Regions from separate parts of the Plantibacter sp. AC185 genome, predicted to be linked through region 2. Evidence: predicted binding sites of a transcription regulator. Region 2 holds the regulator's gene; the other holds the start of a gene.
The links. Region 2 encodes HrcA, which represses chaperone genes, less so after heat shock. Its sites were predicted from a motif close to TTNGCACTCGNNNNNNNCGAGTGCNAA; they were not measured.

Region 1 (14,495 bases), 700 kb from region 2:
GTGGGCGAGGAGTACGACTTCTACTTCGCTGGGAACGTCAAGTACGACGACAAACCACTCGAAGGCGTGAACATCACGGTCGACGGCAACGGCTACAAGGCCGATGTCGACACCGACGCCGACGGCAAGTGGAAGATCGGCGTCCCCGAGAAAGGTACGTACAAGGTAACGCTCGACGAGGAGACCCTCCCGAAGGGCGTCATCGTCGCCGAGGGCGGCTCGACCATCGAGGCGAAGTTCGGCCTCACCCAATCGAAGTCCGTGAACTTCTTCCTCGGCGAGGGCGTCCGCGTCACCGTCAGCTTCTGGGATCAACTCGCAGAACGACTCGTCAACGGCTTGAACTTCGGGCTCATGCTGGCCCTGGCGGCCATCGGAGCCTCCCTGGTGTTCGGCACCACCGGACTCAGCAACTTCGCCCACGCGGAGATGGTGACCTTCGGCGCGATCATGGCGCTCGTGTTCGGGGTGTTCCTGCAATGGCCGATCTGGTTGGCCATCATCATCGCCCTCGCTCTGAGTGCCGCGTTCGGCTTCGCGCTCGACGCCGGCATCTGGAGACCCTTGAGACGCAAGGGCGTCGGCATCGTGCAGGTGATGATCGTCTCGATCGGCCTGTCGCTGGCGCTCCGCTACGTCTTCCTCTACTTCATCGGCGGCGGGACGTTCCAGCTGCCCGGTTCGGGAGAGGAGAACATCAAGCTGTTCGGTACGGTCTCGCTCAGCGTCACCGACATGATCAGCATGGCGGTCAGCGTCGTGGTGCTCCTCGGCGTGGCCTGGTGGCTCATCAAGACGAAGACCGGCAAGGCGACGCGAGCCATCTCGGACAACCCGAGCCTGGCAGCGGCCAGCGGTATCGACGTCGACCGCGTGGTCCGCATCGTCTGGATCCTCGCAGCGACGCTCGCCGGCCTCTCCGGCATCCTGTGGGCGTACTTCCGACCGGGCATCAAGTGGGACATGGGAGCGCAGCTGCTCCTCCTCATCTTCGCGGCCATCACCCTCGGCGGGCTCGGAACCGCCTTCGGCGCCATGGTCGGCGCCCTCATCATCGGCATCCTCGTCGAGGTCTCGACGCTCTGGATCCCGTCTGACATCAAGTACGTCGGCGCCCTCGTGGTGCTCATCGCGGTGCTCCTCGTGAGACCGCAGGGCATCCTCGGACGTCGCGAGAGAATCGGTTAGGGGCACGCGCATGGACTGGGGAAGCATTCTCTCGAACACGCTCGCTTGGGTCATCAGCCCGGAGACGATCGCGTACGCGCTCGCAGCACTCGGCTTGGCCGTGCACTTCGGCTACGGCGGTCTGTTGAACTTCGGTATGGCTGGGTTCATGGCGCTCGGCGCCTACGGCTACGCCATCTCGATCCTGAGCTTCAACCTCCCGTGGTGGGCGGGCATCATCGTCGGCTGCCTGGCCTCGGTGGTCTTCGCCTTCATCCTCGGCATCCCAACCCTGCGACTGCGGGCGGACTATCTGGCCATCGTCACCATCGCGGCGGCCGAGATCGTCCGACTCCTCTTCACGACGCAGGTCTTCGACGAGTTCACCAACTCGGCCGACGGACTCGGCAACTACCACGAGGGCTTCCGCGCGGCGAACCCGATCCCGGAGGGCATCTACGGCTTCGGCCCGTGGGAGCTCAACGCGAACCAGTGGTGGGTCCGCATCTTCGGCATCCTGCTACTCGCCGTCGCCGCACTCCTCGTGTTCCTCCTCATGCGCAGCCCGTGGGGTCGTGTGCTGAAGGGCATCCGTGAAGATGAGGACGCCGTGCGCGCCCTCGGCAAGAACGTGTTCGCCTACAAGATGCAGGCGCTCGTCGTCGGTGGTGTCTTCGGCGCACTCGGCGGGGTGGTGCTGGCACTCCCCTCCGCGGTCGTGCCGAGCGTGTACGTCACGAGTCTCACCTTCTTCATCTGGACGATCCTCCTCCTCGGAGGAGCCGCCACGGTCTTCGGGCCACTGCTCGGCTCGGTGATCTTCTGGGTGATCATGGCGTTCCTCTCGAACGTCCTCCCGGCGCTCGTGAAGGCGGACGTCCTGCCGTTCATGAGCTCGACGCAGGCCTCGACGCTCCGCTACGTGCTGGTCGGTGTCGCGCTCATGCTGATCGTCATCTTCAGGCCGCAAGGCATCCTCGGAAACAAGAAGGAGCTGACCTTTGTCAAGTAACAGCTCACCCACCTCGCGACCGGTCAAGACCACCGGCCTCCACGTCGGCGAGATCGTCCCGGGCGTCAAGAAGGTCGACCCGATCCTCATCGCGGACCAGGTCACCCGGACCTTCGGCGGCCTGCAGGCGGTGAACGTGGAGCACCTGGAGGTGCCCCGCAACGCGATCACCGCCCTCATCGGCCCGAACGGTGCGGGTAAGACCACGCTGTTCAACCTGCTGACCGGCTTCGACAAGCCGAACACCGGGACGTGGAACTTCGACGGCAAGAGCCTCGGAGGCGTCCCGGCGTTCAAGGTCGCCCGCATGGGTCAGGTCCGGACCTTCCAGCTGACGAAGGCGCTCGGCTTGCTCACGGTGCTCGAGAACATGAAGCTCGGCGCGACCGGCCAAACCGGGGAGGGCATCTTCTCCAGCCTGGTGAAGCCGCTCTGGCGGAAGCAGGAGGAGGACCTCGAGGTCAAGGCGATGGACCTCCTGCGTCGCTTCAAGCTCGACACGAAGCGTGACGACTACGCCGCCAGCCTGTCCGGTGGGCAGCGGAAGCTCCTCGAGATGGCGCGGGCGCTCATGAGCGATCCGAAGCTCGTCATGCTCGACGAGCCGATGGCCGGCGTCAACCCGGCGCTCACGCAGTCACTACTCGACCACATCCTGGCGTTGAAGGACGAGGGCATGACCGTACTGTTCGTCGAGCACGACATGCAGATGGTCCGGCACATCGCCGACTGGGTGGTCGTCATGGCCGAGGGTCGCGTCGTCGCCGAGGGCCCGCCCGACACCGTCATGGAGGATCCCGCCGTCATCGACGCCTACCTCGGGAGCCATCAGGACGTCGACCTCGGGGTCGTGACCGGCAGGATCGCCGGAGAGGACAGCGCTGCGGCCGAGGAGCTGCTCGCCGAGATCGAGGACGAACGGCTCGCGGCTGGTACCGAGCCCGAGGAGGAGCGGAAATGAGCGACGTGAAGGGTGCGCCGGTCGGCGGCACCGCGGTCAAGACCGCCGAGATGGTCGTGGAGGTCACCGATCTGACCGCCGGGTACCTCCCCGGCGTGAACATCCTGAACAGTGCCAACCTGACCGCCCGGAAGGGCGAGCTCATCGGCATCATCGGACCGAACGGTGCGGGCAAGTCGACGCTGTTGAAGGCGATCTTCGGACAGGTCAAGGTGCGCAGCGGACAGGTGCTGCTGAACGGCGAGGACATCACGGGGCTCCGGGCGAACAAGCTCGTGGCCCGCGGCGTCGGGTTCGTCCCGCAGACGAACAACGTGTTCCCGAGCCTCACCATCGAGGACAACCTCAAGATGGGGCTGTTCCAGAAGCCGAAGCAGTACAACGAGCGCCTCGAGTTCGTCACCGGGATCTTCAGCGAACTCGGCAAGCGGCTCAAGCAGCGCGCTGGTTCGCTGTCGGGTGGTGAGCGCCAGATGGTCGCGATGTCGCGGGCCCTCATGATGGATCCGCATGTGCTGCTCCTCGACGAGCCGTCCGCGGGGCTGTCACCGGTCCGACAGGACGATGCGTTCATCCGCGTCTCGGACATCAACAAGGCCGGCGTCACCACGATCATGGTCGAGCAGAACGCACGCCGCTGTCTGCAGATCTGCGACCGTGGCTACGTGCTCGACCAGGGTCGTGACGCCTACACCGGGACGGGCCGCGAGCTCCTCTCGGATGACAAGGTGATCGGCCTCTACCTGGGCACGCTCGGCCAGGACGAGGACTGATCAGGGCGATCCCCACTCGCGGGTCGGCGGGTACTTCGGTACCCTCGAACATGCTCGTCCCGGCCGCGTGCCGAGCGACGGGCCAGAAGCCACCGGATCCCGACCGGTGAACGAACCACAACTCCTCCCTCCCCCGAGGGGCACCGTCGTACCAAGACGGCCTCCTGAGACGGGGACGGAGGAGTTGTGCATTCCCCCTCCCCCTTTCGCCAGCGCGGTGCGCTGACGCGAGCGCGGTCCTGGCGCGTGAGCGCGGGTCTCCGGAGGCGCGCGCTCACGCGCTGGACCTGCGCTCACGCCGAATCCCCGCCCCCGCGGCACAGCGACCCGCGCTGAGACCTACGACCCGCGCTGGCGTCAGCGCACCGCGCTGGGCGCCGCTCCACCCTCGCTCCACCGGAGGCCGGATGGGAGTAGTTCTCCACATCGCTTCCACGACACGAGGTGACGGCGGAGGCGAACGGGCACGGTGAGGCGATGGAATCCTTCGATCTCAACCTGCTCCTCCGCCCGAACGGACTCCTCCTCGTCCGCGACGCACGTCGGGTCGGTGCCGAGCGCCTGGTGAGCGCCGCCCACCGCGACGGCGACCTGGTGCGTCTGCGGAAGGGCATCTACGTCCCTGAACCGATATGGAGTTCCCTGTCCCCCGATGACCGCTACCGGGTCCGGATCGATGCGGCGGCCGTCGCGCTCCGCAAGGACGCTCTGTTCAGCCACTACTCGGCGGCGCGGTTGTGGGGGCTTCCGATCGTGGGTCCATGGCCTCCCGAGGTGCACACGCTGACGAGCGGTGACCGCGGAGGGCGTTCGGCCCCCGGCATCATCCGTCACACGACGCAGGGCTCCGTCGCCCGACGGATGCGGCACGGGCTCGCGGTCACGGACCCGGCTCGGACCGTCGTCGATCTCGCTCGGATCGCCCGCCTCGAGGACGCCGTCGCCGTCGCCGACGCTGCCCTCCGGCTCAAGCTCACCGACGAGACGGCGCTCCGCTCGCTCGCACGAGACCTGCCGGGCCGTCGGGGAGGACGGCAGGTGCGCTTTGCGATCGAGTTCGCGGACCCCCTCGCCGCGAACGGTGGTGAATCGAAGATGCGGGTCGTGATCGCGCAGCTCGGTTTCGCCCTGCCGGTGCTGCAGCAGGCCTTCTCCGACGCGGACGGACCGGTCGGTGTGGTCGATGCGGTCTGGCCGGACGAGCGCATCATCCTCGAACTCGACGGTCGGCAGAAGTATGTGCGGGAGGAGTTCACGCAGGGACGGGACGTGGCCGACATCGTCCTGGCGGAGAAGCATCGTGAGGACCGGCTGCGCGCGCTCGGCTACACCGTCGTCCGCGCCACCTGGGAGGACCTCGTCCATCCGAGCCGGCTCGCCGCGAAACTCGAGCGCGCGGGACTGCAACGCGCGTTCCGTTGACCCGGGCGCCCAACCGGTCGCTGTCAGCGCGGTGCGCCGGCGCGACCGCACCGCACCCTCCGTCAGCGCGGTGCGCTGGCAGGCGCCCCTCCCGTCGCCAGCGCGGTGCGTCGGCGTGAGCGCGCCCCGCTGTGCCGCATGGGCTCGGAATCGGCGTGAGCGCGCCGCAGGCGCGTGGGCGCGGGTCTCCGGAGACCCGCGCTCACGCGCTGGACCCGCGCTCGCGTCAGCGCACCGCGCTGGCGCCACCACACACGGCACACCATACGCGGGGTGCATCGGGGGCCGGGCACGACGAAGGCCCCGGATCACTCCGGGGCCTCGTCAGTCGCGTGGGCGACTAGTTGGTGCGGGTGTACTTGTTGTCGTCACCGTACTGGTAGATACCGATCGTCGCCTCGGTCGGGTCACCGTTCTCGTCGAACGTGATCGGACCGGAGTTGCCGTCGTAGTCGATCTTCTTGCCGTCGGCGATGGCCTTCGCACCCTCTTCGAAGGTGGTCACCTTCTCGCCCTTGTCCTTGCCACCGGACACGGACTGGAGCTCGGCCGCCATGTCGGCACCCTCGGTCGAACCGGCCTGCAGCGCCGCGAGGGCGAGCAGGATGACGGCGTCGTAGGATTCAGCCGCGTAGCTGTAGTCCTTCAGCGGCTCGCCGCCCTCGTCCTTCACGAACGCCTGGAGGCGGTCGGTGAAGTCACCGAGCTTCGCGGTGTCGAGACCGGGCAGCGTGCCCTTGGCGCCCGTCAGGGTGCCCGGAGCGAAGTCCGCGCTGTAGTCGGCGAGGTTGCCGTCGACGAAGTAGAGCTTGTCCGAGGGGAAGCCGGCGAGACCGGGGACGATCGTCTTGGTCTCCTCGAACGCGATGATCGCGATCGCGTCGGGGTTCTCCGCCTTGACCGCGCTGATCTGCGCGTCGAACGAGGTGTCACCGGTGTTGTACGACTGCTCGGCGACCACTTCACCGCCGGCGCTCTCGAACGCCTCCTTGGTGAACTTCGCGAGGCCGGTGCCGTAGGAGTCGTTCAGGTAGATGATGCCGAGGGTGGCGTTGCCGTCCTCCGCGATCAGGTTCCCGAGGACCTCGCCCTGCAGCACGTCGGACGGCGCCGTCCGCCAGTAGAGACCGTTGTCGTCCCACGTCGTGAAGTCCGCGGAGGTGTTCGCCGGGGAGAACTGGATGACGCCTGCGCCGGTGACTTCGTCGATGAAGAGCTTCGACACACCCGAGGACGCTGCACCGATGATGGCCGTGACACCCTCGGAGAGCAGACGGGGGACCTCGGTCGCGTACGCCTTGTTGTCGGAGTCACCCGAGTCGCCGAGCGTCAGGTCGATCTTGATGCCGAGGTCGGCGTCGTTGACCTCCTTGACCGCGAGACCGACACCGGCCTCCTCGGGCGGGCCGAGGAACGCGAGGTTACCGGTCTGCGGCAACGCCGTGCCGAGCTTCAGGGTCAGGTCGCCAGCAGGCTTGCTGCTGCTGCCGCTGTCGCCGCTACCACTTGAGGCGCAACCGCTCAGAACCAGCGCGCTGGCTCCGATCAGTGCGATACCACCGAGAACGATGGAACGTGGGCGGGAGCGAGCGGCCGTGGCCTTCGAAAAGACGCTCATGGTACTCCTTGCTTGTCAGAAGAGTGGCAGCTCCAGGGGCTGCCGTTGAGTCAAGTTATCCGCTGCACGTGCGCTGGACAATGTCGTTGACGTTACAAGCGTGTAACACGACCAAATCGTTACCTCAGGAGGGCCAGTTTCGCGCTTTTCCTGCAGTGGTCGCGCGATCAGCGCTGGAATCCGCTGTTCAGACCCTCATCGAGCGGCGCCGTTCGGCCCCGGCGGCCCGACGACCCCGGGTGGAGGCGACGAGCATGTCGACGGTGAGGATCGCGAGCGCCAGCCACACGAGACCGAAGCCCAACCAGCGCTCCGGCGGCATCGCCTCGTGCAGGACCGCGACACCGACGACGAACTGGATGATCGGTGCGAAGTACTGGATGAAACCCATCCAGGTGAGCGGGAGGCGGCGGGCCGCCGCCGCGAACAGCAGGAGCGGGACGGCGGTGATGACGCCGGCGCCGACGAGCAGCAGGGCGTGCCCGACGCCCGCGGTGCCGATGGTCAGCCCACCGGTCACGCCGACGGCGATGAGCTGGGCGATCGCGACCGGCATCAGCCACACGGTCTCGAGCGTCAACCCGGACACTGCGTCGACCGAGCCGCCCACCAGTTTCTTGATGTAGCCGTAGAGGCCGAACGAGAAGGCCAGGATGAGGGCGATCCAGGGGACGCTGCCGTGTCCGATCGCGAGGACCAGGACCGCGATCACGCTCACGACCACCGCAGCCCATTGGGCTGGACGCAGCCGCTCGCGAAGGAAGAAGACGCCGAGGAAGACGGTCACGATCGGGTTGATGAAGTACCCGAGCGACGCCTCGACCACTTGGCCGTTGAGCGCACCGTAGACGTACGTCTGCCAGTTGACGTAGATGAGCGCCCCGGCGAGACCCATCGTGAGCACGATGCGGCGCTGGCGGAGGATGCCGAACAGCCGACGCCAGGAACGGGTCGCCAGGATGAGGACGGCACAGAAGACGAGGGAGAACAGGATCCGCCACGCCACCACCTCGAAGGCGCCGGCCGGTGCGAGGGCGATGAAGTAGAGCGGGAGCGCTCCCCAGAGGCAGTAGGCGGCGACCGCCGAGAGCAGTCCGGACCGGCTCCCCTGCTGGGGCACGGCGACGCTCGCACGTCGGTCCCCTCCCCCGTCGACGGTGACGGGGTGGATGTCGACGTCGGCTGGATCGCTGGGGTTCTGCACTGGTCCAGGCTAGACCCGCGATTCCCCGCGACACCCTCCGGAAACGGACACAGCCCGAACGGCGAATGCCATTCGGGCTGTTGAGCGGCTTGAGCCGCCGGATCCGTGCGCTGGTGACTAGCGGACGACGACTGCGAGGACGTCGCGCGCGGACAGGACGAGGTAGTCCTCACCGGCGTACTTGACCTCGGTGCCACCGTACTTGGAGTAGATCACCTTGTCGCCGACGGCGACGTCGAGCGGCACGCGGTTGCCGTTGTCGTCGATGCGACCGGGTCCGACCGCCACGACCTCGCCCTCCTGGGGCTTCTCCTTGGCGGTGTCGGGGATGACCAGACCTGAAGCGGTGGTCTGCTCTGCCTCGACCTGCTTGATGACGATGCGATCCTCGAGCGGCTTGATGGAGACCGACACGGTTGACCTCTTTCTTGAAACGAAGACGTGGTTAGCACTCACACTGCGAGAGTGCTGATTCCAGTGTAGGCATGTTCTGGCACTCATGCAATGCGAGTGCCAATCAGCGACTGCTACCGTTGCCGGATGCATCCAGCTCCGCCCGAGGCCCGCTGACCATGGACCGTTCGGAACTCGTCGAACTCCTCACGGCCGACGGCCTCAGGCTCCTCGACTCCCTCCCCCCTTACCCGACGAAGGACGAGGCCGTCCGCCTGGTCGGGCGCCTGCGCAAGGAGGGCCACTCCCCCGAGCTGGTCGCGGCGGTCCTCACGCAGTCGCGATTGAGGCAGAAGGCTGTCGGCAAGTTCGGACCGTTCGCCGGCCGTATGCTGTTCACCGAGGCCGGGCTCGAACAGGCCACACGCCTTCCCGTCGCCGCGCTGCACGCCGGGCGGTTCGCCCGGGCCGGCCTCACGCGCATCGCCGACCTCGGCAGCGGCATCGGCGCCGACTCGATGGCCATGGCCTCGCTCGACCTGGAGGTCACGGCGGTCGACATCGACGAGGTCACCGCGGCCATCGCCAGCTACAACCTCGCTCCGTTCCCCACGGCGACCGTACGGAACGCCGCCGCCGAAGACGTCTCCCTCGACGACTTCGACGCGGTCTGGTTCGATCCCGCGCGGCGCACCGCAGGACACGCCGACACCGCGCGGCTGTCGAGTGCCGCCGACTACACCCCGTCCCTCGACCTGGTCTTCGGTGCGGCGACCCGCCTTCCCACAGGCGTCAAGCTCGGGCCCGGATTCGACCGCTCCCTCATCCCCGACGACGCCGAGGCGCAGTGGGTGTCGGTCGACGGACAGCTCGTCGAGATGGCGCTCTGGTTCGGCCCGCTGGCCCGTCCGGATGTCCGACGGTCCGCGCTCCTCCTCGCGGACGGCGTCCACCACGAGTTGCACGCCGAGGCCGACGCCGACGACGCCCCGGTGCGGGAGCTCGGCGACTACGTGCACGAACCCGACGGATCCGTGATCCGGGCCCGACTCATCGGCGACCTCGCCATCCGGTTGGAGGCCGGCATGCTCGGCCAGGGCATCGCCTACCTGACCTCCGACACCGCGACGAGCTCGCCGTTCGCCACGACCTTCCGGGTGCTCGAACGGCTGCCGATGGACGAGAAGGTCCTCAAGCGCACGATGCGTGATCGCGGGATCGGCGTCCTCGAGATCAAGAAACGCGGCGTCGACGTCGACCCCGCGGCGTTCCGGAAGCGCCTCGCGCTCAAGGGCGACGGCTCGGCGACAATCATCCTCACGAGGATCGCCGGCAAACACAGTGCGCTGCTCGTCGAACGGGTGACGCCGGCCACCGACGCCTGACCCGACGGCCTCCGCCGGGCCGCAGCGCCCCGAAGAGGATCAGGTCGAGACGTACCCGATGATCACGACGACGCTGTAGACGAGCCAGCCGACCGAGCAGGCGAGGCCGACGAACCCGGTCACGAGGCCGGTGAGGGCGCGACCTCGGCCCTGCGGCTCGCGACGCCTGGCTCCGAACCCGAGCACGATCGCGGCGATCGACAGGGGAAAGCCCCAACCGACGAAGACCGACACGACGAGCCCGACGACACCGGCGATGAGCGACCAGGTGCTCCGCGAGGTCCCGGTCGACGCGGCAGGGGTCTGCGTCTGCGACTGCTGGTACGCGGCGTAGCCACCCTGGCTCGGCGCCTGGTAGACCGCCGTCGGCACCGTCTGGAGATAGGTCGCGTGATCGCCCTGCCAACCCGCCGGAGGGGCCGAGGGGGATGAGCCCTGCTGGGCAGGGCGCGTCGGTGGCGTGACGGGCGCGCCGGCGCCGCGCTGCCAATCCGTGGGCGGCGGGGAGGCCTGACCCTGAGGCTGGTACGGCTGTTGGGCCTGGGGCTGAGGCGGGTACGGCTGCTGCCGGCCCTGGGGCTGAGGCTGATACGGCTGCTGCTGGCCCTGCGGCGCGACGCCGGCCTGCTGGGAGGGCTGTGGCGGCTGGTAGGGCGACCAGGGCTGCTGGGGCTGGGGCTGCTGCCCCCACGGCTGCTGCGGCTGCCCGTTCGGCTGCTCGGCCTGCGGCGGGCGTGACTGCCCGTCCGCCGCACCGTCCTGGTGCTGAGGTCGTCCGTCGGGGTGCTCGTGCTGATCCATCGCCGCTCCTTCGATCCGTGACCGGGTACCGGCCCATCCTATGCGCCGACGTCCGCGCACCCGGTCGAGTGCCGGACACGGCTGGTCGAGCGGTCAGTGCACCTGGATCTCGGTGACCGGCAGGGTCGAGTCGGCGCCGAAGTCGAGCGACGACGGCTCGTGTCCGGCGGAGATGAGCTGCGCGGCGAGCGCGGCGATCATCGCGCCGTTGTCGGTGCACAGCTGCAACGGCGGGATGCGGAGTTCGATCCCGGCCGAGGCGGTGCGTTCGGCTGCCACCTCGCGGAGCCGTGCGTTCGCGATGACACCGCCCCCCAGCAGCAGGCGGGGCACACCGAGCTCGGTGCACGCCTTGACCGCCTTCGAGACGAGCACGTCGACGACGGCCTCGCGGAAGCTGGCGGCGACGTCCGCGACGGGGACCGGCTCCCCCGCGTCCTGCTTCGCCTCGACCCAGCGCGCCACGGCCGTCTTCAGGCCGGAGAAGGAGAAGTCGTAGCGATGCCGCTCCATGTCCTTCGGCAGGCTGAGTCCGCGGGGGAAGCGGATCGCCTTCGGGTCGCCGCCGACGGCCGCCCGGTCGATCTGCGGCCCGCCCGGGTACGGCAGACCCAGGATACGCGCGACCTTGTCGAAGGCCTCGCCCGCCGCGTCGTCGATGGTCTCGCCGAGCAGTTCGACATCCGACACGAGGTCCCGCACGAGGAGCAGCGAGGTGTGCCCGCCGGATACGAGCAGGGCGATCGTCGGGTACTCGATCGTCCCGTCGTCGGAGTCGAGGACGTCCGCGCCGACGTGACCGACGAGGTGGTTCACGGCGTACAGCGGTTTGCCGAGGGACACGGCGAGCGCCTTCGCTGCGCCGACGCCGACCATGAGTGCGCCGGACAGGCCGGGGCCACTCGTCACCGCGACCGCGTCGAGGTCGGCCAACGCGATGCCGGCCTCGGCGAGCGCCGCCGTGAGCGTGGGCTCGAGGGCCTCGAGGTGGGCGCGTGCGGCGACCTCCGGGACGACGCCGCCGTACCGCGCGTGCTCGTCCATGCTCGAGGCGATGGTGTTCGCCAGCAGGTGGTGTCCGCGGACGATGCCGATCCCGGTCTCGTCGCAGCTCGTCTCGATGCCGAGGACGAGCGGTTCTGCACGGTTCACGCGATGCTCCCGGGGTGCTGGTCGGTCGGGTCGAGCGGGGACTGCCCGTGGGCGGGCATGGGTGGCCTCGGCTGGACCGTGAGTCGCATGACGATGGCGTCGACGTCGTCCGGCTGGTAGTAGCCGGGGCGGACGCCGAGTTCCTCGAAGCCGAGACTCCGGTACAGTGCGATCGCCACAGGGTTGTCGGCCCTGACCTCGAGGAACACCTGGGTGACGTCCTGCTGCCGGGCCTGCTCGATGAGCGCCTGCATGAGGAGTCGTCCGAGCCCTCGTCCTCTGGCGTGCCCGGCGACGGCGATGGTCTGGATGTCGGCGTCGTCGGACCGGGACGGTGCGAAGAGACCGCCGTAGCCGGCGAGTGTCGCGTCGTCGGCGTCGACCTCCGTCGCGACGAGGTAGTAGCTGTGCGGCGACGACAGTTCGGCGCGCATCATGTCCGCCGACCACGCGTCGTTCACGAAAACGGTGTGCTCGAGCTCCATGATCGCGTCGAGGTCGGCGACACCGGCGCGGCGCAGCGACCAGCTCACGCCGTCACCCGCTTGGCGCCCGCTGACATCGTGACGTCGGGCGAGCGGAGGTACAACGGCTCCTCCCCCGCGAATCCACCATCGGTGGCGAGGAGTGCGGCGGCGACCTGTCCCAGTGCCCCGGCGGGGACGACCAGCGCGTCGAGGCGCGCGGATTCGGAGGTCGGCAGCTCGTCGGGTTTCGCCAGGGCCGGCCCTTGCACGCGGACCGGGAGGCCGGCTGCGTCGAGTCCGGCGTAGCTGGTCCAGTAGCGTTCGCGACGGCGGGCATCCGTGACCACGAGGAGCGTGGCGTCGGCTGCGGCGGAACCGGAACGGTAGGCGTCGAGCGCGATCGCGTCGTGGCTCACCACGGGGTGCACCGGGAGGCCTGCGCCGATCCCGAAGCTGCGGGCCGCGGCGATCCCGATCCGGAGTCCGGTGAACGGCCCTGGTCCCATACCCGCGACCAGCCCGGTGAGCGTGGCGACCTCGATCCCGGCGTCGTCGAGGCATCCGGCGATGAGCGTCCCGATGACCTCGGCGTGCCGCATCGGGTCGTCGGAGGACCGTTCGGCCAGCACCTCGCCACCCAGGGTGACGACGGCGACGCTCGAACCCGCGGATGTATCGATCGCCAACAGCACGTCGTCCAGCCTACCCGGCGTCGATGGCGGGGTGCCGCGAGAGCGTGAGGGTCCGGCGCTCGATCGGCTCCTCACCGGCGTCGTCCGTCGCGGGCTCGTCGCCGGCTCCGGTCGGACGCTCGATGACGAGCTCGAACCACGTGGGGACCACGCCGTCGAGTAACCCGGCTCCCCACTCCACGACGACGACGGACCGGGCGAAGTCGATGTCGATGTCGTCGAGTTCGAGAGCCGAGCCGAGCCGGTAGGCGTCCACGTGGACGAGCGGCGGACCGCCGACGAGGCTCGGGTGCGTCCTGGCGAGCACGAAGGTGGGGCTGGTGACGGGGCCGCGGACGCCGAGTCCCTCGCCGATCCCTCGCGTGAGGGTCGTCTTGCCCGCTCCGAGCGGCCCGGTCAGGACCAGGAGCTGCCCTGCACGCAGTTCGGCGCCGAGCCGGACGCCGTACGCGTGCATCTCTTCGGGCGTCGCCACCTCGACGGTGCCCGGGGTGAGGACGTGATCGGTCATGACCGCTCCCCGGTCGTCCGGACCACGCGCGGCCCGATGCGGGTGACGAGTTCGTAGTTGATGGTGCCGGCGGCCTCCGCCCACTCCTCGACGCGCGGCGCGCCGGACGCCGGATCGCCGAAGAGCACGGCGTCGTCACCCACCGCGACCGCGTCGTCGCCGACGTCGACGACGAACTGGTCCATCGCGATCCGCCCGGACACCTGGTAGCGGCGTCCGTTGATCACGACCGGACCGGCGTTCGAGGCGCTCCGCGGCACACCGTCGGCGTATCCGAGCGGGATGAGGGCGAGCGTCGTCGCCGTGCTGGTCCGGTAGCTGTAGTCGTAGGACACCCCGGCGCCCGGTTCGACCCGACGCACGGCGGCGACCGTCGCCCGGAGGGTCATGACGGGCCGGAGGCCGAAGGCGTCGGCCGAGCGGCCGGCGTCGTCGGTGGGTTCGAAGGGCGAGAGACCGTACACGGCGAGTCCGAGGCGGACGGCGTCGTAGCGGAGGGACGGCTCGCCGAGCGCTGCCGCCGACGCGGCGAGGTGCAGACTCCGCGGAGCGAGACCGGCCTCCGTGGCGAGGGCCACACCGCGCTCGAAGCGGACGGCGGCGGCCCGGTCGTCGTCGGTGGAGGTGTTGGAGACGTGCGAGAATAGCCCGTCGACCCGGACGAGCCCGGCGGCCTCGGCTGCTGCTGCGGCTTGGAAGAGCTCCGGCCAGTCGGCTTCGGCCGCGCCGTTCCGGCTGAGCCCGGTCTCGAGTTTGAACTGGACGACCGGCACGACGGACGGCCGATCCCGAGCGGCCTCGATCACGCGGTCGAGCTGCGCGACTGACGACAGACCGAGGTCGATCCCGGCGTCGAGTGCGGCGCCGAAGGCGGCCTGCGGGCCGTGCAGCCAGGCGAGGATCGGTGCCGTGATCCCGGCGGCACGCAGCGCGACGC
Region 2 (14,495 bases):
CCGGGTGCACCACGACCGACTCGACGCGGATCTCCAACTCCCCCGGCTCGCTGCGCACGACCGGTCCGGTCGCGATCAGGCCCCGGCCGTTGCCGATCGATGTCGTCTCGCCGACCCGCAACCGACTCACGGCGACGGCGTGCTTCGCCTCGGGCCCGCGGAGGGTCACCGAGTCGCCGACACCGGTCGATTCGAGATCCTCGCGGAGGTACAGCGAACTCATCTCAACCGACGCCGTGGAAGCGGTCGCGGATCTTCGCGAACAGGCCCTGCTGGAACTGCGCGAGCGCCGGAGCACCCTGACGTCGTCCCGAGGCGAAGCTCTTGATCAGCTCGCGTTCGCGGTGGTCGAGCTTCGTCGGGGTGACGACCTGGACGCCGATCTTGAGGTCGCCCCGGCTGTTCCCGCGGAGGCGGGTGACGCCGCGGTCCTTGACCGTGATGACCTCCGAGCTCTGCACGCCCGGCCGCAGCTCGACCTCGACGTCGCCGTCGAGCGCGTGGACGGTGACCTGGCGGCCGAGGATGGCGTCGGTCATCGGGACTTCGAGCGTGCACAACAGGTCGTCGCCGTCGCGGCTGAAGACGTCGTGGTGCTTGACCTTCATCTCGAGGTAGAGGTCGCCGTTCGGGCCGCCGGCCGGGCCGACCTCGCCGCTCCCCGGCATCTGCAGACGCAGACCGGTGTCGACGCCGGCCGGGATGTCGACCGAGACGGTGCGGCGCGCACGGAGCCGACCCTGACCCTGGCAGGTGACGCACGGCGTCGCGATGATCGTGCCGTAGCCGCGGCAGGTGCCGCAGGGCGCCGACGTCATGACGTTGCCGAGCAGCGAGCGGACGGCCCGCTGGATGGAGCCGGAGCCGTGACAGATGTCGCAGGTCACCGGTGAGGTGCCGGGCTGGCAGCAGGAGCCGTTGCAGGTGCTGCAGAGCACGGCGGTGTCGACCTCGAGGTCGCGGTGGGTGCCGAAGATGACCTCGTCGAGGTCGAGCTCGACGCGCAACAGGGCGTCCTCCCCGCGTGCGCGACGGGACTTGGGCCCGCGCTGCTGGCCGCCCCCGCCGAAGAAGGTGTCGAAGATGTCGCCGAAGCCGCCGAACCCGGCGTCGCCGCCACCGAACCCACCAGCCTGCGGACCGAGGTCGTACTGCTGGCGCTGCTTGGGGTCGCTCAGCACGTCGTAGGCGTGCGTGACCTCCTTGAACCGTTCCGAGGCGTCGGAACCCGGGTTCACGTCGGGGTGCAGTTCGCGTGCGAGGCGGCGGTACGCCTTCTTGATCTCTTCGGGCGTCGCCTCCTTGGCGACACCGAGTGCTGCGTAGTGGTCGGGGTAGTCAGCCACTGAGGGCCTTTCGTTCGAGGTGCGGAAGGTGTTGGGGGACGCGACGAGGATGCGTCACTCGGCGTCGAGGATGCGCGAGAGGTACCTGGCGACGGCGCGGACCGCAGCCATGTTGCTCGCGTAGTCCATTCTCGTGGGGCCGAGGACGCCGAGCCGGGCGATTTCGCCACCAGAGGAACGGTAGTTCCCGGCGAGGACACTCGTGGTCTCGAGGCCGAAGGACGCGTTCTCCCGCCCGATGCTGGCGACCACGCTGTCGCGCTCGGACTCCATCTCACCGAAGAGCCGAAGCAGCACGACCTGCTGCTCGATGGCGTCCAGGACCGGATAGATGCTGCCGGGGAAGTCGTCTTCAGTACGGGCGAGGTTGGCGGCGCCGGCCATGACGAGGCGGTCCTGGCGCTGCGCCGACAGCTGCTCGCGCACCGCGTCGACGATGCGGACGGCCGCCGCGCGGTCGAGGTCGGCGATGTCGGCGGGGACGTCGCCGATCGCGTCGTGGGCGTCGAGGAGTGGACGGCCCGCGACCGCCTCGTTGCACAGCGAGCGGAGACGCGAGATGAGGTCGTCGTCGACCGGGCTCTCCGTCTCGATGAGCCGCTGCTCGACGCGGCCGTTGTCGAGGATGATGACCGCGAGCACACGGTTCGGGGTGACGCTCACCAACTCGAGATGCCGGACACGTGCCCGGGAGAACATCGGGTACTGGACGAGTGCGACCTGGTTCGTCAGCTGCGACAGCAGCCGCACCGTGCGGTGCAGGACCTCGTCGAGGTCGCCGGACGCGCCGAGGAAGGTCTCGATCGCCGTCCGTTGGGCGTTGTTCAGCGGACGGCGGTCGGCGAGGTGGTCGACGAACATCCGGTAACCCTTGTCGGTCGGCACCCGGCCGGAAGAGGTGTGTGGAGCGGCGATGAGCTCTTCGTCCTCGAGCTGCGCCATGTCGTTGCGGATGGTGGCTGCGGAGACCCCGAAGGAGTGGCGGTCGACGATCGTCTTGGAACCGACGGGCTCACGCGAGGCGACGTAGTCCTGCACGATGACGCGGAGCACTTCGAGACCGCGATCCGACACCATCTCGATCTCCTCCCGTCATCCACCTCGGAGCACCGACCATCAGCACTCGAAGACCCTGACTGCCAATCATATCGCGGCCTCCGCGCAGCCGTCCCTTGCGCGGCCCCGTGCCCCAGGAATACCGTTGGCCGCAGGCGTGGGTCCCTGATCAGCAACACCTGGTGCGATACGCTCAGCTGGACCAATTGAATATCACTCTCCGTGAAAGGTGCGAAGATGTCCGATCCGAACGCTCAGCCGCCCGTCGACCCAGCGAAGGGCGGGTCGGTTCCGCCTGCAGGAGACGGCGCGACGCCCCCTCCCGCAGCTCCGCAGCAGCCGCCCGCAGGCGCCTACCCGCCCCCGCCCGCCGGTGGCTACGCGCCGACGCCGCCCGCTGCCGGCTCCTACCCGCCGCCGCCCGCAGGCGCCCCGCAGTACCAGCAGCCGTACGCCGCCGCTCAGCCCATGAGCCCGTCGGACGAGAAGCTCTGGTCGACGCTCATCCACATTGGTGGGATCTTCTTCGGATTCATCCCCCCGCTGATCGGCTACCTGGTCCTCAAGGACCGCGGCCCGTTCATCAAGGCGCACACGCTCACCGCCCTGAACTTCCAGCTGACGATGCTGATCGCGCTCGTGGTCGGCTCGATCCTGACGATCGTCGTCGTGGGTCTGTTCATCATCATCGCCGTGTACGTCGTCGTGATCGTGTTCAGCATCATCGCCGCGATCAAGGCGAACAAGGGCGAGCTGTACAGCTACCCGCTCACGATCCAGTTCATCAAGGCCTGACCCGTCGAGTCGCACGAGAACAGCCCCGTCCGGTCCGCCGGGCGGGGCTGTTCTGCGCCTCGGGCAGGGTCAGTCGCCGACCAGACGGCGGACGACCGCGTCGGCGAGGAGCCGTCCGCGGCGCGTGAGCTCCAGCCGTCCGAGCAGGGCCTGCCGTGCGTCGACCAGTTCCTCGGCGATGAGCCCGGCGACCGCCGTGCGAGCCTCGGGGGCGAGCGTCCGGATCGGGATGCCGTCCCTCGTCCGGGTGAGCAGCAGGATGCGTTCGAGTTCCCGGGTCTCGTCGTCCAGGGTCTCCCGGCCGGCGGCCGGCGACTCCCCCGCCGCGATCCGCTGGGCGTAGGCCGCCGGGTGCTTGACGTTCCACCAGCGCACCCCGCCGACGTGACTGTGCGAGCCCGGGCCGACGCCCCACCAGTCCTCGCCGGTCCAGTAGGAGAGGTTGTGCCGGGAGCGGTGCGTGTCGTCGGTCGCCCAGTTGCTGACCTCGTACCAGCCGTAGCCGGCTTCGGTGAGGAGATCGTCGGCGAGCTCGTACATGTCGGCCTGCAGGTCTTCGTCGGGGGTCCCCACCACGCCCGAGCGGATCTGGCGCGCGAGTTTCGTCCCTGGTTCGACGATGAGCGAATAAGCCGACACGTGGTCCGGTGCGCAGGCGATCGCCGTCTCGAGTGAGACGCGCCAGTCGGCCAGGGTCTCCCCCGGCGTCCCGTAGATGAGGTCCAGGCTGACGCCGAGTCCGGCCTCGCGAGCCCACTGCACGACGAGCGGCACCCGAGCCGGATCGTGCGTGCGCTCGAGGGTGGCGAGCACGCTCGGCACCGCGGACTGCATCCCGAAGGACACCCGGGTGAATCCGGCTTCAGCGAGCGTGCGGAGGTAGGCGGCGTCGACGGAGTCGGGGTTCGCCTCGGTCGTCACTTCGGCGCCGGGCGCGAGGTCGAAGTTGTCCGTCACGCCACGGAGCATCCGGACGAGGTCGTCAGCGGGGAGGAGGGTCGGCGTCCCGCCTCCGAAGAACACGGTCGAGACCGGGCGGTCGGGGACGGTCGATGACGCCAGGACGGACTTGCCGAAGCGGAGTTCCGCGACCGCCTCGTCGGCGTAGTCCGACTGCTTCGCGCCGCGGAGCTCGGTCGCCGTGTAGGTGTTGAAGTCGCAGTAGCCGCATCGGACCCGGCAGAACGGGACGTGCAGGTAGACCCCGAAGTTGCGCTCGTGGGCACCGACGGCCGCCGTCTCCGGGAGGAGTCCGTCGGACGGGGCCGGATCGGCGAGTGGGAGGGCGCTCGGCACGGTCCGGCGCTCAGACGCCGCGCGACGGCAGGAGTGCGCGGAGGTAGGCGTCGTTCATGGTCTTGCGGCGGCGCTTGGAGCCGACGAGCTTCGCGGCACCCTTCGTCGGGCGGAAGAACGAGCGCACGACGATCCAGACGGAGTCGTCCTCGCGCTGCTCGATCGTGAAGGACTGCTCGCCGCTCTCCGGATCGCCCTCCATCGTGCCGATGGCGAGGCTCACGTGACCCGGCTCCTCGGTGACGGAGATGACGCGATGCGGCCCGACGAGCGGTTCCCCGCCGACGGTGCCGGCGAAGACGACCGTCGTGCCCGGCGTGATGAACGGCGTGCCGTCCTCGGCGAAGCGCTGCTCCTCGTGCGTCTCGATGGGTTCCAGCGGCGTACCGTCCTCGGCGAACGCTATGCCGCCGTACTGCACGCCCGTGCCGGGGTGCACCTCGGAGATCTCCACGCCGCTCGAGCGGTGCAGTCCCCAGGTGAGGAGGGCGCTGCTCGCGAGGGCGAACCGCTCCTCACCGCTCCCGAGGCGGAACTCGTCCTCCGACGGCACGTAGCCCTCCGGCGGGTACTGCATGAGGTCGGTCCGCTGGGTGGCGCCGACGGCCGCGTAGTCGACCGCCTCGTCCTCGAACGAACTGCGTCGTGCGTTCACTTCTTGTCCTTCGTCTCCACGTCCCCGGAGAGCGCTGCGATGAACGCCTCCTGAGGCACCTCGACCTTGCCGACCATCTTCATCCGCTTCTTGCCCTCCTTCTGCTTCTCGAGGAGCTTGCGCTTGCGGGTGATGTCACCGCCGTAGCACTTGGCCAGGACGTCCTTGCGCATGGCACGGACCGACTCGCGGGCGATGATCCGCGCACCGATGGCGGCCTGGATCGGCACCTCGAACTGCTGGCGCGGGATGAGCTTCTTCAGGCGCTCGGTCATGAGCACACCGTAGGCGTACGCCTTCTCGCGGTGGACGATGGCGCTGAACGCGTCGACCTGGTCGCCCTGCAGCAGGATGTCGACCTTCACGAGATCGGCGGCCTGCTGACCGGAGGGCTCGTAGTCGAGCGAGGCGTACCCCTGCGTGCGGCTCTTCAGGTGGTCGAAGAAGTCGAAGACGATCTCACCGAGCGGCATCGTGTACCGCAGTTCGACGCGGTCCTCGCCGAGGTACTCCATGCCGAGCAGCGCGCCTCGACGGCTCTGGCAGAGTTCCATGATGGTGCCGACGTAGTCCTTGGGGGCGAGGATGCCCACCTTGACCATCGGCTCAGACACCTCGAGGATCTTGCCGGAGGGGAACTCGCTCGGGTTCGTGACGGTGACGACCTGCTTGTCCTCCGTCTTCACCTCGTAGGTGACCGACGGTGCCGTGGCGATGAGGTCGAGGTCGAACTCGCGCTGCAACCGCTCGGTCACGATCTCGAGGTGCAGGAGGCCGAGGAAGCCGACACGGAACCCGAAGCCGAGGGCGACGGACGTCTCCGGCTCGTAGTTGAGCGAGGCGTCGGAGAGCTTCAGCTTGTCGAGCGCGTCGCGCAGGATCGGGTAGTCGCTGCCGTCGATCGGGTACAGACCGGAGAAGACCATCGGCTTCGGGTCGGTGTAGCCCGGGAGGGCGTCGGTCGCCGGCTTCACCGCGGTCGTGACGGTGTCGCCGACCTTCGACTGCCGGACGTCTTTCACGCCCGTGATGAGGTAGCCCACCTCACCGACGCCGAGGCCCTTCGTGGGCGTCGGCTCGGGCGAGCTGACGCCGATCTCGAGGAGGTCGTGCACTGCGCGCGTCGACATCATCTGGATGCGCTCGCGCGGACTCAGCTGGCCGTCGATCATGCGGACGTAGGTGACGACGCCACGGTAGGTGTCGTAGACGGAGTCGAAGATCATGGCGCGCGTGGGTGCGTCCGGGTCGCCCACCGGGTTCGGGATGCGGCCGACGACGCGGTCGAGGAGTTCCTCGACACCCATACCGGTCTTGCCGGACACCCGCAGGACGTCTTCGGGCTTGCCGCCGATGAGGCTCGCGAGCTCCTTCGCGTACTTGTCGGGGTCGGCCGCCGGGAGGTCGATCTTGTTGAGCACCGGGATGATCTCGAGGTCGTTCTCGAGGGCGAGGTAGAGGTTCGCGAGTGTCTGCGCCTCGATACCCTGTGCGGCGTCGACGAGGAGGATCGCGCCCTCGCACGCGGCGAGTGACCGTGAGACCTCGTAGGTGAAGTCGACGTGGCCGGGGGTGTCGATCATGTTGAGCGCGAAGGTCTCACCGTTGAGCGACCACGGCATGCGCACGGCCTGGCTCTTGATGGTGATGCCGCGCTCGCGCTCGATGTCCATGCGGTCGAGGTACTGCGCCCGCATGTCGCGGTCCGAGACGACGCCGGTGATCTGCAACATGCGGTCCGCCAAGGTCGACTTGCCGTGGTCGATGTGGGCGATGATGCAGAAGTTCCGGATGAACGCCGGGTCGGTCGATGCCGGCTCGAGGGCCTTCACTGCTTGGGGGCTCACGCGTTCCTCGGGGTCAGGGGTGGAATCGGGCAACCTTCATTGTCCCACGGCGGGGAGCACCCGTGCTGCGGTGCCCTGGATTGCCAGAACTCAGCCCGACTGGTAATGTTGCCTGTTGGCTTGCGTGTGAGTTGAGACCACACGAGAACTCGCTTGAAGACGCCCTCTTCCGTCCGACGGCACCGAACATCATTTCCTCGAACCGAAAGTTGACCCAACGTGGCAAACATCAAGTCGCAGATCAAGCGCATCGGCACCAACAAGAAGGCCAACGAGCGCAACAAGGCCGTCAAGAGCCAGCTGAAGACCGCCATCCGCGCAACCCGTGAGGCCGTCGTCGCCGGCGACAAGGCTCAGGCTGAGTCCGCACTCAAGCTCGCCTCGAAGAAGCTCGACAAGGCCGTGAGCAAGGGCGTCATCCACGAGAACCAGGCAGCGAACCGCAAGTCGGCCATCGCCAAGCAGGTCAACGCGCTCTAAGCGACACCAGCTGCAAGGCCCCGGCGTTCCTCGGAACGTGCGGGGCCTTTCGCGTTCCCGGGGCATTCCGTTCCCTGAGCACACGCGGTCCCTGAGCGCACACCGCGGTCCCTCAGCACCCGACCGGTCCCTGAGCGCACACAGGTCCCTGAGCGCACACAGGTCCCTGAGCGCAAACGGGTCCCTGAGCGCACACAGGTCCCTGAGCGCAAACGGGTCCCTGAGCTTGTCGAAGGGCATCCGCCCGCCACCACGGCCCGCTCGGCGGGCTACCGCTCCGACAGATCGACCCCGCGTGCCGCGATGACGCCGACGAGCCGCTCGAGCGCGAACACCGGGTCGCGGCTCGCGCCCTTCACTCCGGCGTCGGTCTCTGCGAGCATCTGCACCACGCGGCCGATGCCGGCGTCGGTCCAGCCTGACAGGTCCCGACGGGCGCGGTCGACCTGCCACGGCGCGAGGCCGAACTGCTGGGCGATCTGCCCGGACCCGCCGCGTGCCGACGACACTTTGGCCATCGTGCGGATCTTCATCGCGAACGCGGCGACGATCGGTACGGGGTCGGCACCCGAGTCGAGCGCCTGCCGCAGGGCGAGCAGCGCTTCCCCGTGTCGTCCGGCGATCGCGGCGTCGGCGACGTCGAACGCGCTCGTCTCGAGTCGACCGCCGTAGTACTTGTTGACCGTCTGCTCGGTGATCTCCTCGGAGGCGTCGGCCATGAGCTGACTGCACGCGGCAGCGAGCTCGGCGAGGTCGTCGGAGAAGGCGCCGACGAGTGCACGGAGCGCCTGGGGCGTGATGCGACGACCCGCCGTCTTGAACTCCGCCGCGGCGAAGTCGGCCTTGTCGCTGTCCCGTTTGAGTTCGGTGCAGACGATCTCGACACCGCCGCCGGTGCCTGAGCGGATGGCGTCGAGCAGCTTCTTGCCGCGCACGCCTCCGTTGTGCCGCAGCACGAGGTAGGCGCCCTCCGGCGGTGCTTCGAGATACCGGATGGCTTCGGTGAGGAACTGGTCGGAACACTTCTCGACCTGGCTGACGCGGACGAGCCGGGGCTCACCGAAGAGCGACGGGCTCGCGACCGTGAGCAGCTCCCCAGGGGCGTAGCTGTCGGCGGCGACGTCGTTGACCTCGAGCGAGGGGTCTTCGGAGACGAGGAAGTCGCGCAGCCGGCGGATCGCCCGGTCGGCGAGGAAGGACTCCGTGCCGGTCACCAACACGATCGGCGCCGGGCGGATCTCCGACCAGCCGAGCTGCGGGATCGCCGCCGAGGCTTTGGCCGCCGTCTTGGCCTTGCCGCGACCGGCGGAACGTGGTGCAGCCACAGCGGCTCCTCTCGACCGTCCGAGTCTACCGGCGACCGCCGACGCCAGACGGGTCGGGAACGGCAGCTCACCCGCCGCGCTCCGACCACACGCGGAACCCACCACCGTCGCCCGGGCCGAGGACGATGGTCCCAGATTCGTCCGTGCGGAGGACCTCGGCCCCGGTGGCCTCGTAGAGCTCGAGCGCTGAGCGCGTCGGATGCCCGTAGCCGTTGTCGGCCCCGACGGAGACGAGCGCAACCGTCGCGCCCACCCGGCGCGCCAGGCGGTCGCTCTGATCGGCGGAACCGTGATGCGACACCTTGACGATGTCGACCGCGTCCCCGAGTGTGTGCCGTCCGAGCAGCCGGTCCTGTGCCTCCTCACCGAGGTCGCCGAGCAGCAGGACCGAGGCGGCGAGGAGGTCGAACCGGACCACCACGCTCGCATCGTTCCCCGGTTCGACGCCGCCTGCCGCGGGGTCCGGCCACAGGACGCGCCACGGCGCCGCGCTCTCCGGATCCCCCAGCACCCCCTGGTCCCCGGCGCCGGCCTGTCGCACCTCGGCACCGGCCGCTTGGAGCACTCGCGCGATGCGCTCGTCCTCCGGGTCGTCGACCGGACCGAGCAGCACCTCGTCGACCCTGCCGACGACCGCGTCGAGGCCTCCGACGTGGTCGAGGTCGTAATGGGTGAGGACGAGCAGCTCGATGCGGGACACCCCGAGTTCGTCCAAGCACGCGCGGAGCGATTCGGGGTCGGGCCCGACGTCGACCAGGGCGGTGGCGCCGCCCTGTCGCAGGAGGACCGCGTCGCCCTGACCGACGTCGCAGGCGGCGACGATCCAGTCGCCCGGTCGATGCAGGGCCGGGCCGAGTCCGTCCCCGACCGCCCGACCGCACAGTGCCACGAGCGACACGACCACCGCCAACCCGATCGTCCTCGACCACCGCGGGGGCAGATCCCGACGGAACAGCAGGAGCGTGGCGATCAGGGCCGTCGGTACGGTGACGAGCACGACGCCGAGTGGCCCCTCCGGCCACGGCACCCGCGCAGCAGGGATGCCCTCGAACCACCGGGCCACCGCGGCGATCCACGTCGCGGGCACCCACCCGAGCCACGCGACGATCAGCGCGAGTGGTGGTGCGAACGGGACCAGCAGGCAGGCGAGCAGCCCGAGCATGGTCGCGGGCGCTGCGGCCGGGCCCGCGAGCAGGTTCGCGGGGACACCGCCGAGCTGGATCGCGGGGTCGAGGAGGACGAGCATCGGCTGGCAGACGAGCTGGGCGGCTGCCGGGATCGCGATGAGGGCCGCGATCCCTCGCGGCAGCCATCTACCCAGCAAGTCCGTGAGGGGTCCACTCAGAAGCAGCAGACCGCTGGTCGCGAGCACCGAGAGCCCGAACCCGTACTGCCCGGCCAGCCAGGGGTCGGCGACGAGGAGCACGACCACCGCCAACGACAGCGCGGCGAGGCCACGGATCGGCCGCCCGAAGCCGCCCAGCACCAGGACGAAGGCAGCCATGAGTGCCGCCCGTTGCACGCTCGGTTGGGGCGTCACGAGGATCACGAAGGCGACGAGGCACAGCAGGGCGCACGAGATCCTGAGCTTCCGTCCACCACCGACTGCCGCGACCGCCGTGCTGACGAGCCACACGATGACCGCACAGTTCGCTCCGGACACGGCCGTCAGATGCGAGAGTGAACTGCGCTGCATCGACTCCGTGACCGCGTCACTCACCTGGCTGACATCGCCGATCGCGAGGCCGGGCAGCAGTTCCCCACCCGGGCCGGGCAAGGTGGACGCGACGCCGACGAGGCCGGAACGGAGCGACGCCGACCAGTCGAGGATCGCCGACGGCTCCCCCAGCAGCTCGGGTTCCTCCCGCGCGAAGAGCAGCGCTGCCCGCGCATCACCCGGTGCATTCCATCGGAGCGAGCCGTCGACGCGCCAGCGCTCACCGATCCTCGGCGCCCGATCCGCCGGCACCGGCGCGAAGACGAGGACCGGGACCGAGAGGCGCTCCAGGACGCTGTGGTCTCCACTGGCCGTCACGAGGTCGGCCGCGAAGCGGATGCCGGATCCCGTCGTGACCGAACCGGTGGGCACGGCGTCGCCGGTCACCACGACCTCGGCGGTCACGGGCGTGGTCCCGAGCTCGAGCAGAGCCTCCGGCTGCCGGTCAGGCGCGCGTGCGGCGAGCGACGCGGCGACCATGCCGAACAGCGCCGCGGAGCACGCGCAGAGCAAGAGTGTCGTAATGAGGACAGACCCTGTCCGACGCTCCCCGGGGCGATGCTCCGCACGGCGACGCCGGACGACCGTGCTGCACCCGAGGCAGGCGGAGGCGACGAGGAACGCGACCAGTACGCCACCCCAGGCCAGCGTTGGAGCCGCGCTGCAGACGGCCGCACCGACCCAGGTGACCGCCGCCGGGATGAGCAGGCGCGGGAACCGCATCGCGCTCTCACCTCGCCCGGATGTCGGTCCGGTGGCCGCGTCTGTGGTCACACCGTCGCCGCCGCGCGAAGCCCCTCGAGGGTCTTCGCGCCGATGCCTTCGACCGCGCTCAGGTCGTCGAGGGTGGCGAACGGTCCGTTCGCCTCCCGCCAGGCGACGATGCGTGCGGCGAGGGCCTCTCCGATCCGCGGGAGTGCGGTGAGTTCGGCCGCGGATGCCGTGTTCACGTTGACGAGCTGCGAGCCGGACGGACTCCCGGCAGCCGACCCGCTCGCGCCTCCACCAGGTGGCACCTCGCCGACCACAGGGACGTACAGTTGCTCGCCGTCGTTCACGAACCGCGCGAGGTTCACGGCACTGGTGTCCGCTTCCGGCAGGAGGCCGCCGGCGGACGCCACCGCATCGAACGCACGTGATCCGTCCGGCAGCCGGTAGACACCAGGGGCCGCGACCGCTCCAAGTACATGGATGAACAGCTCCCCCGTCGCCGAGCCGGCGGGCGCGGTCGATCCCGGTGTCGCGGTGGGTACGGGGCTCGCGTCAGCCGACAGCTCCGCCCCTCCGATCGTCCTGACCGCCCCGCCTGAGGTGAACAGCGAGACGAGGATGGCGACGACGAGGGCCGCGATCACCAGCACGACAACCGCCCCGGCACGGAACTCCGGGCGCGGTAGCTCACCGAGCAAACGGCGCGTCGACGAACGCCTGGACGGCACCGGGCGGGACGTGGGTTCCGGTTCGATGGTCATCCTCGAACGCTACGAGCCCGGACGCCCCGCACCACACGCTCGCCGTCGCCACGGGACCGAACACCCCGCGCCCGCCCCTGTGGAGCGCGTTTGAGACGCGCATCGAGGCCTGACGTCCAGCCCCGGCCCCCACCTCGCGGCGCAGAGCCCTGCTACCGTCGAGTCTCCGGCGGGGGCCGGTGAAACGGGGGCAGCATGCAGGCGAAGTCACGTCGACAGGCTTGGCTGACGGCGATCCTCATCGCCGCGGCGCTGGTGCTGGACGTCTCCATGCACCTGTATCCGCTTCGGCTCATGATCCTGGACGTCGAACGAATCGATGGCGCCGGAGTCCCGTCTGCAGAGGCAATGCGGTTCCCGGAAGGCACCGCGCTGCTGAGCGCCCGCAGCGAATGCGCGAACGGCGGGTGCTGGTCACTCTTCACCGTGCGACCCCCAGCGGGCGCCGACCGAGTGGCCTTCGAGGAGATCTATCTCGTCGATCGTGGCCGGATGGACGGCACCCTGTGGGATCCGAGGCCGATCACCGTGTCGGCGGAGGAGTTCGGCAACGATGTCTTGGTCGTGCGCGGAGACTACTGGAGCGATTCATCGTGGCGGCCGAGCAGCTGAACATCAACGCGCGCAGTTCGTGCCGCACGCGTTAAGACTCGATGGATGCCGGACATGTCATCAGTGACGGTGTGCACTCGAGGGGGTTTCCATGGATGATCTTGACGCACAGATACAACGATCCGCGCCGCGCGCTTTCGGAGAGGATGCGGAAGCCGCCGAGTACGCTCGTTTCGTAGCCCAGGAGGCTGCGTCCCGAGCACGACCTTCCGGCTTGAGATCCCGATACAAGCGCTACCTCAGCCTCCTGGGTGTGACCGCCGGACTCTTCACGGTCGGTGTGAGCGCTGCGGCGGCGGCCCCGGCTGTGCTCGACTGGGTCGGCTGGACACCCGAAGCCACGGTGCAACGATCGTTCGACATCGGCGAGGACGGCGCGGTGTGCCAGCTCGTTGCGCGAGTGGTCCCCGAATACCGGAACATCAGCACGGCTGAGGCCGATCGCCGCACTCAAGAAGCCCGCGTCTTCCTGACCGAATACGACTGGGACAGGGTCGTCGCTTCGATCACCACAGCAGACATCGACGCAGCGCTCGCCATCGAACAAGCTCGACGCACGGAACTGGCAACGATCGCCGAGGTAAATGGAACCACGCCGCCGCCAGCTGCAACCCCGGAATCCGTGGCCGGAAACCTGATGGCGACGAAGATCTTCGATGCATTCGAGAAGGCTGGCTTCCTGCGGACTGGGACCTCGATCGACGTCGCCGGCGACTGTGGCGAGACCGCGGAGGATGCGCAGTGACCGACGCGAAACGTCGCGCCCGCCAGGAACGACTCGAGAGACTTCACCAGGACAACGCGGCCGATGTGCTCTCGTTCCTCGGCCGACGGGTCACGACCCCGGCAGACGCCGCCGATGCGCTGAGCGAGACCTTCATCGCAGCATGGAGACACATCGATCGGATGCCAGCGGACCCCGTACAGGCGCGGATGTGGCTCTTCGGAGTCGCACGCCGGGTGGCGTCGAATGCCCGCCGCAGCTCTGATCGCAGGGACGCACTCACCGCTCGTCTGGGCGAACACCTCGAAACGCTCCAGCCGACGCAGACGGACGACACCACCGAATCCGTGCTGGCGGCTATCTCCGAGCTCCCTCGGAATCAAGCAGAACTGATCAAACTCGTGCTGTGGGACGGGTTCACGGTCATCGAGGCAGCAAGCATCGTCGGTGTGCGTGAGTCGACTGCCCGTGGCCGATACCAGCGCGCGCGTCTGCGTCTCCGCCAGCTGTTGCGGGATCCGGGCGAGCAGGACGTGCGCGTTCGCGTCCCGCTCGAGAAATCGGCCGCGCATGTCGACCATTGATCGAGGACGTCTGCTTGTCGATTCCCTCGACCTCCGACTGCAGCGGATCCATCCGTTGAGGGCGATCAAGCCGCTCTGGCTGGCTCAGCCCGCTCTCGTGTCGAAGATCGCCCGAACCAGATCCACAGGGGGCGAGCCGTGGCGAGGATGAGCACCGCGAACAGGCTCTGATTGATGACGCCGAACCACGACAGTCCGCCGAGCAGAACGAAGACGGTCCAGTTCACCGCGATGTCAGCGACGATCACCGCGATGCCGAGCACGATGCCGGCGCGCCGCCGAAGGATGATCAGCACCGCGGTGATGGGGTCCAAGACCGTGAGTGTCACCCAGAACAGCCGGACGCCGGGCGGGAAACCGCCGTAGACGTCCAACCCGCCGAGGATCAGATCCGCGGTGTGCGTGGTCGTTCCGATCAGGAAGCCGATCACCCACAGGATCTGGAACACGCGGAGCGTTCGTACTGATGGGGCGAGAGCGGTCACCCGGTCATGCTACCGAGGAAGCACAGGCAACCGGGCGGGACGCGATCCGAGAACACCCTGCCGTCGGATGGGACACGGGGTCCGACTCGATGGTCGTGCTC

Region 1: a site for HrcA is predicted at 8,648-8,674, ahead of groES (co-chaperone GroES). Genes of this name have one in related genera too.

What each region holds. Positions count from the first base shown of each region.
Region 1 covers NZ_OZ409831.1:968,214-982,708, forward strand. The annotation lists gene ACZZZB_RS04640 (branched-chain amino acid ABC transporter permease) at 1-1,188, shown strand, start outside; gene ACZZZB_RS04645 (branched-chain amino acid ABC transporter permease) at 1,199-2,179, shown strand; gene ACZZZB_RS04650 (ABC transporter ATP-binding protein) at 2,169-3,140, shown strand; gene ACZZZB_RS04655 (ABC transporter ATP-binding protein) at 3,137-3,913, shown strand; gene ACZZZB_RS04660 (hypothetical protein) at 4,391-5,335, shown strand; gene ACZZZB_RS04665 (ABC transporter substrate-binding protein) at 5,676-6,953, opposite strand; gene rarD (EamA family transporter RarD) at 7,141-8,073, opposite strand; gene groES (co-chaperone GroES) at 8,275-8,571, opposite strand; gene ACZZZB_RS04680 (class I SAM-dependent methyltransferase) at 8,730-9,935, shown strand; gene ACZZZB_RS04685 (DUF4190 domain-containing protein) at 9,975-10,736, opposite strand; gene tsaD (tRNA (adenosine(37)-N6)-threonylcarbamoyltransferase complex transferase subunit TsaD) at 10,830-11,888, opposite strand; gene rimI (ribosomal protein S18-alanine N-acetyltransferase) at 11,885-12,421, opposite strand; gene tsaB (tRNA (adenosine(37)-N6)-threonylcarbamoyltransferase complex dimerization subunit type 1 TsaB) at 12,418-13,047, opposite strand; gene tsaE (tRNA (adenosine(37)-N6)-threonylcarbamoyltransferase complex ATPase subunit type 1 TsaE) at 13,058-13,558, opposite strand; gene alr (alanine racemase) at 13,555-14,495, opposite strand, start outside.
Region 2 covers NZ_OZ409831.1:271,100-285,594, forward strand. The annotation lists gene ACZZZB_RS01210 (16S rRNA (uracil(1498)-N(3))-methyltransferase) at 1-223, opposite strand, end outside; gene dnaJ (molecular chaperone DnaJ) at 225-1,346, opposite strand; gene hrcA (heat-inducible transcriptional repressor HrcA) at 1,401-2,423, opposite strand; gene ACZZZB_RS01225 (DUF4870 domain-containing protein) at 2,640-3,197, shown strand; gene hemW (radical SAM family heme chaperone HemW) at 3,267-4,493, opposite strand; gene ACZZZB_RS01235 (DUF1990 family protein) at 4,504-5,148, opposite strand; gene lepA (translation elongation factor 4) at 5,145-6,995, opposite strand; gene rpsT (30S ribosomal protein S20) at 7,215-7,475, shown strand; gene holA (DNA polymerase III subunit delta) at 7,745-8,800, opposite strand; gene ACZZZB_RS01255 (ComEC/Rec2 family competence protein) at 8,868-11,240, opposite strand; gene ACZZZB_RS01260 (ComEA family DNA-binding protein) at 11,288-11,989, opposite strand; gene ACZZZB_RS01265 (hypothetical protein) at 12,185-12,601, shown strand; gene ACZZZB_RS01270 (hypothetical protein) at 12,693-13,346, shown strand; gene ACZZZB_RS01275 (RNA polymerase sigma factor) at 13,343-13,909, shown strand; gene ACZZZB_RS01280 (hypothetical protein) at 13,975-14,394, opposite strand.